Regions from separate parts of the Desulfitobacterium sp. LBE genome, predicted to be linked through region 2. Evidence: riboswitches for the same ligand, from Rfam matches in the RefSeq annotation. Region 2 holds a riboswitch; each other region holds the start of a gene.
The links. A riboswitch is a leader RNA that binds a small molecule or an ion and turns the genes downstream of it on or off. The one in region 2 is predicted to bind cobalamin.

Region 1 (3,220 bases), 700 kb from region 2:
AAGTCAAAACTTTTTTGGTGGAGTATTCTTTATAGACCTTGGGAATGTGAATGGAGGAATCCCCTTGAAATTGCTTTCTGATTCGTTGGGCATTATTGCCTTCAATTTCATAGTTTAACTCATTGCGCAAGGAATTGGCGAATTCCTCCACCATATCCCGCACATGATAAAGGGCGGCCCAATCCATACGCTTTTCCGCCAAAGCAGCCAAATCCAAAAGTATTTCCAGATCCGTCTCGATCTTCTGGGCAATATGGGGGCGCTGGATTTTTACCGCAACACTTTCCCCTGATTGGAGAACGGCACGGTGAACCTGGCCAATCGAGGCTGCGGCCAGTGGCTCTTCCTCAAAATGCCGGAAAATATCCTGAGGCGGGGCCCCCAACTCGGCTTTAATAATTTGACTAACCTCGGCAAAAGAAAAGGGCGGAACTTGATCCTGCAATTTTTCCAGTTCCGTAATGAGGTAATCGGGAATAATATCCGGCCGGGTGCTGGCTATTTGTCCAATCTTCACATAAGTAGGCCCCAACTCTTCTAAGGCGTTACGCAGGCGCTGACCGAGAGTTATGGGATCCACCTCTTCCTCCCGCCTCCGCATCCGTCTGGAAAAAGAGATAAAATTAATAAGCCCCATCTCTTCCAGGATGAGGCTGAATCCATTACGGGCCAATACCGTGGCTACTTCTTGGTAGCGATGAACATGACGAATTTTTCTGCTAATCATGGGTCCGGCTTTCCAATTGAGCGATGCGGTTTTCCAGCCTCTCGATGTCTGCTTTGGTTGGAAGGTTAAGCTCCGCCAGGATTTTTTGCACTTGCTCCTTAAGCTTGACCTGAATCTCATTCTGCTGATCCTCGCCCTTTTGGACCAGCTCATTCATTAATTCCTTGGACTCATTGGCGGACAGCTCTCCTTTCTTTACCAACTCATCCACGACCTTCTCAATTTGCTCTTTGCTCACCACAGCGAAACCTAACCCCAAGGCTAAACCTTTCTTGAGCATATCTTTCATGCTTACATCCCCCTGCCGTGAATTGAAATCTTCATCCTTAGTATTTACGCGGTTGCTGAAAACCATTCTTTAATCACCAGGAAAGCACGCACTAAACAAACCTTGGCATTACCGGACGAATGCCTTATAATTGTCTTAATTCAATACACTAGGATTAGGTACTCAATCCTTACCGGAAAGAGTTAAAAGGGAAGCCGGTTCAATTCCGGCACGGTCCCGCCACTGTGAATTGAGTGAGTAATCACTCTTAAGTCAGGAACCTGCCTAATCATCAGCGACCCTCCTCGAGGACAGGATACGGCGCTGCAAGAGTTTACTAATGCAGCAAAAACCTTTTATCCTGGCGATAAAAGGTTTTTCTTGATCTTTCCACTTCAACTCGAAAGGAGCATAAAAATGAATAGAAAAAAACAGGCATTCACACTGCTGATAACCCTATGGGTGACCTTAGTTTTGCTCAGCGGCTGCAATTCACCCTCACAGCAAGGTGCCGCTCCTCCCGAAGCGCCCTCAGGGCAAGATACCATCCAGACTACAAGTTACCCTTTAACCTACACAGATGATACAGGTGTGGCCACCACTCTGGAAAAGGAACCTCAACGCATTATCTGTCTGGCTCCGCCTTCCACGGAGATCTTAAGCGCTCTGGGCCTGGATCGCAAGCTGATCGGCTTAACTGTGTACGATAATTACCCGGTGGGTATTCAGGAGAACGCAGAATATATTTTTGAAGACAGTTTAAACCCCAATCTGGAGCAGCTCATTCAGCTCAAACCGGATTTGGTCGTGACCGGAATGCATAAGGACAGCTTTATTAACTCCCTGCGCAGTTTGGGGATACCTGTCGCTCATTTAAACCCCCAAAGTCTGGAAAGCACCTATCAAACCATTGAGGAACTAGGATACATTACCAATACTCAGGAACAGGCCCAGGCTGTGCTCCAGGGAATGAAAGCAAAGGAACAAGCCATTGCCGATAAAGTAGAGGCCATCAAGGAAGCTGAGCGGGTCAGGGTATGGATTGAAGTGGATCCAGGTCTTTTTACCGCCGGTGCAGGAACCTTTCTTAACGAACTCATCACCAAAGCAGGTGGCATCAATATCGCCAGTGATGTCCAGGATTGGGCGCAATACAGCGAGGAGCAGGTGATTGAGAAGAACCCTCAGGTTATCCTGAGCACCTACTCCTACTACATGGATAATGTGAAGGCCACCATCGCCGCCCGCCCGGCTTGGCAAGCCATCGATGCTGTCAGCAATGACCGGATTTACGATCTGGACAGCGATATGGTGACCCGCTCCGGTCCCCGGATCGTCGACGGCTTGGAAACCATCGCTAAAGCCCTTTACCCGGAGCGTTTCTGACTCTTTAGCCCTTGGCAAGGGTGGTCTTATCATCCGTATGGGGAGAGAGCTATTGACCTAAGTTAAGGAGGATAACATAAAGATGAATTCCCGAACTTTCCCCAAAAGCATACCCTGGATTTTGGGCTTATCCTTGCTCCTGCTTCTTTCCGTTGTCATCTGTGTGATGACCGGCTCCGTCTCCCTGCCTTTTCATCTGACCTGGAAGATCATTTTAAACCATCTGCCTTTTTTGAGCTTTGACCCCAGCTGGTCCTCAGCCCAGGAATCCATCGTTTGGAATCTGCGCCTGCCCCGGGTCTTTTTAGCCCTCATCGTTGGGGCCATGCTGGCAACCTCGGGAGTGGCTTTTCAAGGAATTCTGCGCAATCCTCTGGCTGATCCCTATATCCTGGGGGTCTCCTCCGGAGCCGCCATTGGCGCCGCCTCCGCTATCCTTTTTTTTCGCAGCTTTTCTTTCTTCGGTCAATCGGCCCTGCCCCTCTTCGCCTTTGCCGGAGGGCTTATTTCTCTGGCCTTTGTCTTCTCTCTATCCAGACAGCATGGTCAGTTTGAACGGGAAACCTTAATCCTGGCCGGTGTGGTAGTGCAGGCTTTGCTGAGTGCTTTTCTCTCTCTTCTGATTGCCGTTTCCGGCGAGCAGATGCAGCAGATTATCTTCTGGATGATGGGCAGTCTCGCCAACAGCAGCTGGCAGAATGTCCTGATCCTTCTCCCTTATTTTCTGCTCGGCTTGGCCTATCTTCTCTTGCAAAGCCGGGAGCTGAATGTCATCGCTTTAGGGGAAAGAGCGGCCACTCACCTGGGAATCAATGTGGAGCGCAAGAAAATTGCCATTC
Region 2 (3,220 bases):
GCAGGGTTACGGAGAAGTACTCAAGTGGCTGAAGAGGACGGTTTGCTAAACCGTTAGAGTGGGTAACTGCTGCGAGGGTTCGAATCCCTCCTTCTCCGCCAGTAATAAATCAATATTCCTCGATAGCTCAATGGTGGAGCAACCGGCTGTTAACCGGTAGGTTGCAGGTTCGAGTCCTGCTCGGGGAGCCATGGCAGGGTAGCCAAGTGGTCTAAGGCAAGTGGTTCATACCCGCTCATTCGAGAGTTCAAATCTCTCCCCTGCTACCACACCTGCGGGTGTAGCTCAATGGTAGAGCACTAGCCTTCCAAGCTAGCTACGTGGGTTCGATTCCCATCACCCGCTCCATAGTTAAAACGAACCGTACTGATGCCAGTACGGTTTTTTGCTGCTTATTTTCAGGATTTGCCTTTTTTCAGGTTTAGCGGCGGGACCGGGCTTCAACCAGTACGCATTCATGAGCAATCAGCTGCATTTGGTTTGCGCGCCCTTTCATCAAGGCTTCATCGCTTTCGGCGCCAGGCTGCATCCAGACCCTTTTGATACCTAATTGGGCACATTGGTCAATAATTTGTTCCGATATCTGAGGAGGGACGATGAGGCTGACCACATCAGGGCGAACGGGCAAGGCGCTTAAAGAGGGGAAACAAGGCTCTCCGTCCAGCTCAGAGAGTTTGGGATTAATGGGATACACCGTATAGCCGCATTGTTTGAGTTTATGGTAGACCTTTGTGCCAAATTTGGTCGGATCTTTAGAGACTCCGACTACTGCCCAGATCTCCTGGTCTAAGAACTCTTGAATATCGTTTTGCATGGTTTTCTCCTTAGCTTAATTTTCATTGATTAAAATCCTCGGGATTAATATCACCATTTTGAACGTTTTTAAAATGCTCCCAACCTTAAATAAAATAAGTATTTATTTCTAATATAATTATATACAATTTGGCTGAAAAATTGCTATAATGTTCTTGAAATTAAATATTGAGAATTGAGTTGATTCTTCGCAAGAGGAATCATAAGGGAAGTCAGTTGAAGCTGACGCGGTGCCCGCCACTGTAAAAGGGAGTTAACCTACAATGATGTCACTGGATTACTGTCTGGGAAGACGTAGGTTAATGATGAACTTGAGCCAGGAAACCTGCTCATATTCTCGATTCAAGGAACCTACGGGATGTTAGGGAGGTGGATATCGGTGTTCAAGATAGTTTTATCTGATACAGGATAGCAAACCCTTCCGTAAGGAAGGGTTATTTTTCTTGCGGCGAAAACGCTTTTTCGATAGGTATTATTGAGTTTATTCTACAGATGATTGTTCGTATCAAAAATTAAGGAGTGGGGAGTATGAACAAACGTATACAGCTCTTTATTGGTTTAGTCTTGATGATGTTTTTTATTCCTTATAAAGCATCGGCTATGCATATTATGGAAGGTTTTTTACAGCCGGGGTGGGCCATTGCCTGGGGAGCTTTAGCAATACCCTTTGTCGTGTTGGGTATCTTTTCGATTAAGAAAACCATTTCTCTTAATCCACGCTTGAAGATTCTTTTAGCTATGGCCGGGGCTTTTGTTTTTGTGCTTTCTGCTCTTAAATTACCCTCGGTTACCGGGAGCTGTTCCCATCCAACCGGAGTAGGCTTTGGTGCCATCCTATTTGGCCCCACAGCTATGGCAGTTATCGGCGTTATTGTCCTTTTGTTTCAGGCCTTGCTGCTGGCCCACGGCGGATTGACCACCTTAGGCGCCAATACCTTTTCTATGGCAGTGGTTGGTCCCTTTGTAGCCTTTGGCGTGTATAAACTGGTACAAAAATTTAAAGGACCACAATGGTTAGGTGTATTTCTGGCCGCTTCCTTAGGCGATTTGGCCACCTATGTCATGACTTCCATTCAATTGGCCCTTGCCTTCCCTTCGGAAGTGGGCGGTTTTGCTGCTTCTCTTACTAAATTTGCCAGTATCTTTGCTGTGACTCAGATACCCTTAGCGATCAGTGAGGGGATTCTGACTGTCATCATCTTCAACGCACTGGCCAGCTATGGAAAAAGTGAGCTGCAAGATCTCAAGCTGTTAACAAAGGAGGTATAACAATGGCTAATTCAGGTGTAGAACAAACAAAACGATCCACTTTTAAGGTTAATGTGTTGTTATTCCTGCTTGTAGTGGCTATAACCGTTATTCCCTTAGTTCTTGTCCAGGACGCTGAATTCGGCGGGGCGGATGGTTTGGCCGAGGAAGAGATCCTGAATATTCAGGAGGATTATGAGCCTTGGTTTTCCCCCTTCTTTGAGCCGGCCAGCGGGGAAATCGAGAGCCTGCTCTTTGCCCTTCAAGCAGGCCTGGGAGCGGGAGTCATCGGTTTTGGCTTAGGTTATTATAAGGGCCGGAGTAAACACGATTAAACAACTTGGAACCCTATGGAACAGGAAACCGGCAAATGAATAAGTGCACACTGAAAGGGTAAAGGAGGCTGCAAAGATATGCTGAATACGGATACTTATGCCTATGCTTCTCGACTTAAAACGATTGATCCTATGCAAAAATTCATCGTTGCCTTCTTGACCCTGGGAGTGTGTCTGTGGGCCGATCAATTGTTTGTTTCTATAGCCGTGATTATGTTCATGAGTGGAGTTGCCATATTCTTCGGAGGGGCACCTCTCTCTGTATGGCTAAAATTGATGATCATTCCTATGTCGTTTTTAATGATCGGTATTTTTACAATTGCCGTTAATATTTCTCGTGATGTTTACAGCTTTTTATGGGCCTATTCCATAGCAGGCTATTGGGTAGGCATTTCAGAAAATGGGATACGGGAAGGGGTTAATCTCTTTTTTCGGGTGCTCGGCTCTGTATCCTGCCTCTATTTTCTATCCCTAAGCACTCCCATGGTGGATTTGCTGTCCGTATTGAGGAGGCTCAGGCTGCCCAAACTTATGGTGGAAATGATGGGACTTATTTATCGTTTTATCTTCGTGCTTTTAGAGACTGCTGGCACCATGCTGACTGCTCAAAACTCCCGGCTGGGCTATGTCAATCTTAAAACCGGGTATCGCTCAATGGGGAGTTTGGTATCTGTCCTGTTCATTCGTGCTTATAAACGCTCTAATGAGCTGTATACTTCTTTAGAGGCCCGAGGATATGACGGAGAGATCAAGGTTCTGGAGGAAAGCTATGAGAATAATAGAAATTTAGTGCTTCTGGCCGTAGTGATCAATGGAGCGTTTGT
Region 3 (3,220 bases), 730 kb from region 2:
TAACCAGGGGCGGGTAGTGAGGAAGAAGCAGGGTTAAGGCCAACCATAAGGCTCCGCCCAGAATCAGGCCTACCAAAGGATAATAATGCTGACTTTGGGTGAATTCTTCCGAGGTCACCTGCTCCGGCTGAGGGAGTGGTATTCGGGTCAGGAAGGTCAGGGCGATCCATAATTTGCGCATGCTAGGCATCCTCTCGCCGCAAGGAATCCAGTAAGGCCTGACCGGCAGCTTTGATCTCCGTCGGATAGCCGGCGACCACGGAATAGACCTGCTGGGCGCCCTGTCCCAGGATCTGGTTGGCCCTGCCGGCCAGATCCCGATAAATCCTGGAAAGGGGATTATCCGGGACGATACCATCTCCCACTTCATTGGTGACCATAATCACCTGAGGGGTAATATCCCGGGCTATACGGGCGACAATGCGGACCTGTTCGAGAATCTTCTGCTCCAGCCTATGGAGGGCCTGGGTATACTCCTGCTCAGTCAGATGATCTTCTGCTGGATAGTGGGCAAGGAGGAGATTGGTCAGCCACAGGGTTACACAATCCACCAAAAGGACCCCTTTGTTCTGAGCATGGCGTTCCAACACAGAGGAAAGGGCAAGGGGTTCTTCCACTAAGCCCCAATGGGCAGGGCGCTGGTCCTGATGTTTTTTGACACGCAAAGCCATTTCTTCATCATAGACCTGGGCCGTGGCGATGTAGGTGACAGGCAGGCCGGGATGAGCGGCCAGGAGCTCGGCAAAGCGGCTTTTGCCACTGCGGGCTCCACCGGTTATGAGCACAAAATCTGACATAATTACCTCCGGTGATTGCTTAGTTTTTACCGCTGACTCCTGCGGATTCAAAAGTAGCCATTTCGTTGAGAATGTGGATGGAGGCATCCAGAAGATGGAAAGCGATAGCGGCTCCTGTTCCCTCTCCCAAGCGGAAATCCAGATGCATGATGGGTTTTAGCTCCAGTTGTTCCAGGGCGGCTCGATGGCCGATCTCCACAGAAGAATGGGAGGGAATCAGGAAGAAGCGGGCCGTAGGGCAGATGCGGACAGCGATGAGAGCAGCGGCAGTGGAGATGACCCCATCTAAAAGGATGGGGACACGGGAATAGGCTGCGGTCAGAATTGCCCCGGCCAGAGCACCGATCTCCAAGCCCCCTATTTTGCTGAGGATATCCACTCCATCCTTAGGATCGGGCTGATTGATGGCGATAGAACGGGCGATGACGTTTTGCTTGCGGATGAGTCCTTCATCATCCAGACCTGTGCCCCGCCCGGTAACCTCCTGGGGCGGCAAACCTGTCAAGAGAGAAATAATGGCTGTACTGGGGGTGGTATTGCCAATTCCCACTTCCCCTGTGGCCAGGACATTCACTCCGGAATCGATAGCCTGGCGGGCGATTTTAGCTCCGGTCAGCAGGGAGAGCAGAGCTTCTTTACGGCTCATAGCCGGTCCCTGGGCCATGTTATGGGTTCCGTTCATGATGCGGTGAGCCATAAGCTCGGGCGGATCCAGCGGGAAAGCCATGCCCACATCGGTGCAGATCACTTCGGCGCCGGCATGACGGGCCAGGACATTGATCCCTGCCCCGCCGCCCAGGAAATTATAGAACATTTGCGGGGTTACTTCCTGAGGGAAGGCACTGACCCCTTCCGCCACCACGCCGTGGTCTCCGGCCATGACGAGAATGGCCTTTTTTTGTACTTCCGGCCAAGGCTGACCTTGAATCCCGCCCAATTGTTTGGCGAGGGCTTCCAGGACTCCTAAACTGCCTTGGGGTTTGGTTAAGGAATCTAAACGGGTTTGTACAGCGGCCATGACCTGTTCGTCAAGACCGTGTATTCCCTGGATAAGATGGTCTAAGGCGGTTTCACATTCCTCCAGGGAAGCGTCACTCAGGTTTTCCTGTCTTAAGAAGTCATCCACTAGCTTGTCCTGTTCTAATTCGGTTTTACTCATCTGTATTCCTCTCCTTTAAAAAAAATAAAGTCCCGCCACTTCATAAGTGGTCGGGACTTTGCCTTCGTCGCCGCTGCTTTCCATAGCACCCATGGAAAGGCTTTCTTCATTCCTGGCAGGTCTCCTGGCTTGGATTCAAACGCCGCTACCCCTTCCCGGTCTGGCCGGTGGTTATGGTTCAGGCTCATCCTACACAGTGGTGGGTCCGCACCGGAATCGCACCGGTTTCCCTATTCTCCCCTTGGGGGCACCAAAGAATGGACTTTTTTTAACTAATTATAGAATAGCAAAGAAGAAGATTTTGTCAACCCTTTACTTAAAGAATTGCAGGATTTAAGATAGTACTAAGAATTGTACTAGAACACAAGAAGAAAACAAGGATGTGCATAATGTGAATAGGACGAAAATTACCCGGTTATCCCTTCTTTTTGACGGAATGGTTGTTTTCCGAGGCATCATAGGGGATCCGGTGGCAGTTTCTTTCCAAAAACTGCTCCAGGGGATAGGGAGCAGGGAGTTTGATCTGATGGCAATTTATAAAGATTATCATCATTTCTGCTCCTTGGCGACTCAGGCTCATTGGCCTGATTATCTTTGGGAGCGTATGCTTCAGGATGACAATGAGCTGGCCAGGCAAACGGCTCAACAGGGAAAGGACCGGGTTCCCGCCGGGCTGCGCCGACTGGCCGGGCGGGAGCTGCTCTATTTGCGGGAGCTTGCCGGGCTGAAGGCGGAAGATATTAAAGGGGCTGTCAAGGCACGGTGTGCAGAGCAAGGGGCGGAAGAACCGGGCCTCTGGCTGGAGGAACCATTGAGCCCGGAAAGCTGGCCTGGTTGGCTGAGTCTTCCGGATATGGATAGGGAAAAAGAAACTTATGCAAAAGAAGAGAATCGGGCTGAAAACTATCTCCTTTCCTCTCAGAAAAAGTTGAAGCAGAGTCTGCTTCGGGGAAGGTCAGAGGAAATGGTGGATGCGCTGCTTGCTTATTATCAAACCATGGGTACCGGATTGTTCGGCCGGTGCATGGCTCTCAAATGGCGGGGCCGTGCGGAAAGGCTGGAAGGGGTACACCCTGAGCCCATGCGCATCAGCAAGTTGATTAATCAGGAACGGGAGCAGGGAATCATCCTCCAGAATACGGAATTTTTCCTGAAAGGCCTTCCGGCTAATAATGTGATTCTCTATGGCAACCGTGGGACTGGGAAATCTTCCTTGGTTAAAGCTTTAGTGCAGGAATATGGTGAACAGGGACTGCGCCTGGTG

Region 1: it holds a riboswitch for cobalamin, as region 2 does, so the genes downstream of both, DESLBE_RS00365 (ABC transporter substrate-binding protein) here and DESLBE_RS03715 (energy-coupling factor ABC transporter permease) in region 2, are expected to answer to the same signal.
Region 3: it holds a riboswitch for cobalamin, as region 2 does, so the genes downstream of both, cobT (nicotinate-nucleotide--dimethylbenzimidazole phosphoribosyltransferase) here and DESLBE_RS03715 (energy-coupling factor ABC transporter permease) in region 2, are expected to answer to the same signal.

The regions. Positions count from the first base shown of each region.
Region 1 is NZ_VLKD01000001.1:75,579-78,798, reverse strand. Features, by position in the region: gene DESLBE_RS00375 (AarF/ABC1/UbiB kinase family protein) at 1-727, opposite strand, end outside; gene DESLBE_RS00370 (ATP synthase subunit B) at 720-1,016, opposite strand; cobalamin riboswitch at 1,156-1,299, shown strand; gene DESLBE_RS00365 (ABC transporter substrate-binding protein) at 1,413-2,381, shown strand; gene DESLBE_RS00360 (iron ABC transporter permease) at 2,464-3,220, shown strand, end outside.
Region 2 is NZ_VLKD01000001.1:776,510-779,729, reverse strand. Features, by position in the region: tRNA gene DESLBE_RS03740 (tRNA-Ser) at 11-101, shown strand; tRNA gene DESLBE_RS03735 (tRNA-Asn) at 117-191, shown strand; tRNA gene DESLBE_RS03730 (tRNA-Ile) at 193-269, shown strand; tRNA gene DESLBE_RS03725 (tRNA-Gly) at 275-348, shown strand; gene DESLBE_RS03720 (CoA-binding protein) at 422-814, opposite strand; cobalamin riboswitch at 974-1,161, shown strand; gene DESLBE_RS03715 (energy-coupling factor ABC transporter permease) at 1,342-2,082, shown strand; gene DESLBE_RS03710 (energy-coupling factor ABC transporter substrate-binding protein) at 2,085-2,396, shown strand; gene cbiQ (cobalt ECF transporter T component CbiQ) at 2,475-3,220, shown strand, end outside.
Region 3 is NZ_VLKD01000001.1:41,918-45,137, forward strand. Features, by position in the region: gene cobS (adenosylcobinamide-GDP ribazoletransferase) at 1-190, opposite strand, end outside; gene cobU (bifunctional adenosylcobinamide kinase/adenosylcobinamide-phosphate guanylyltransferase) at 183-797, opposite strand; gene cobT (nicotinate-nucleotide--dimethylbenzimidazole phosphoribosyltransferase) at 817-1,956, opposite strand; cobalamin riboswitch at 2,053-2,226, opposite strand; gene DESLBE_RS00185 (ATP-binding protein) at 2,348-3,220, shown strand, end outside.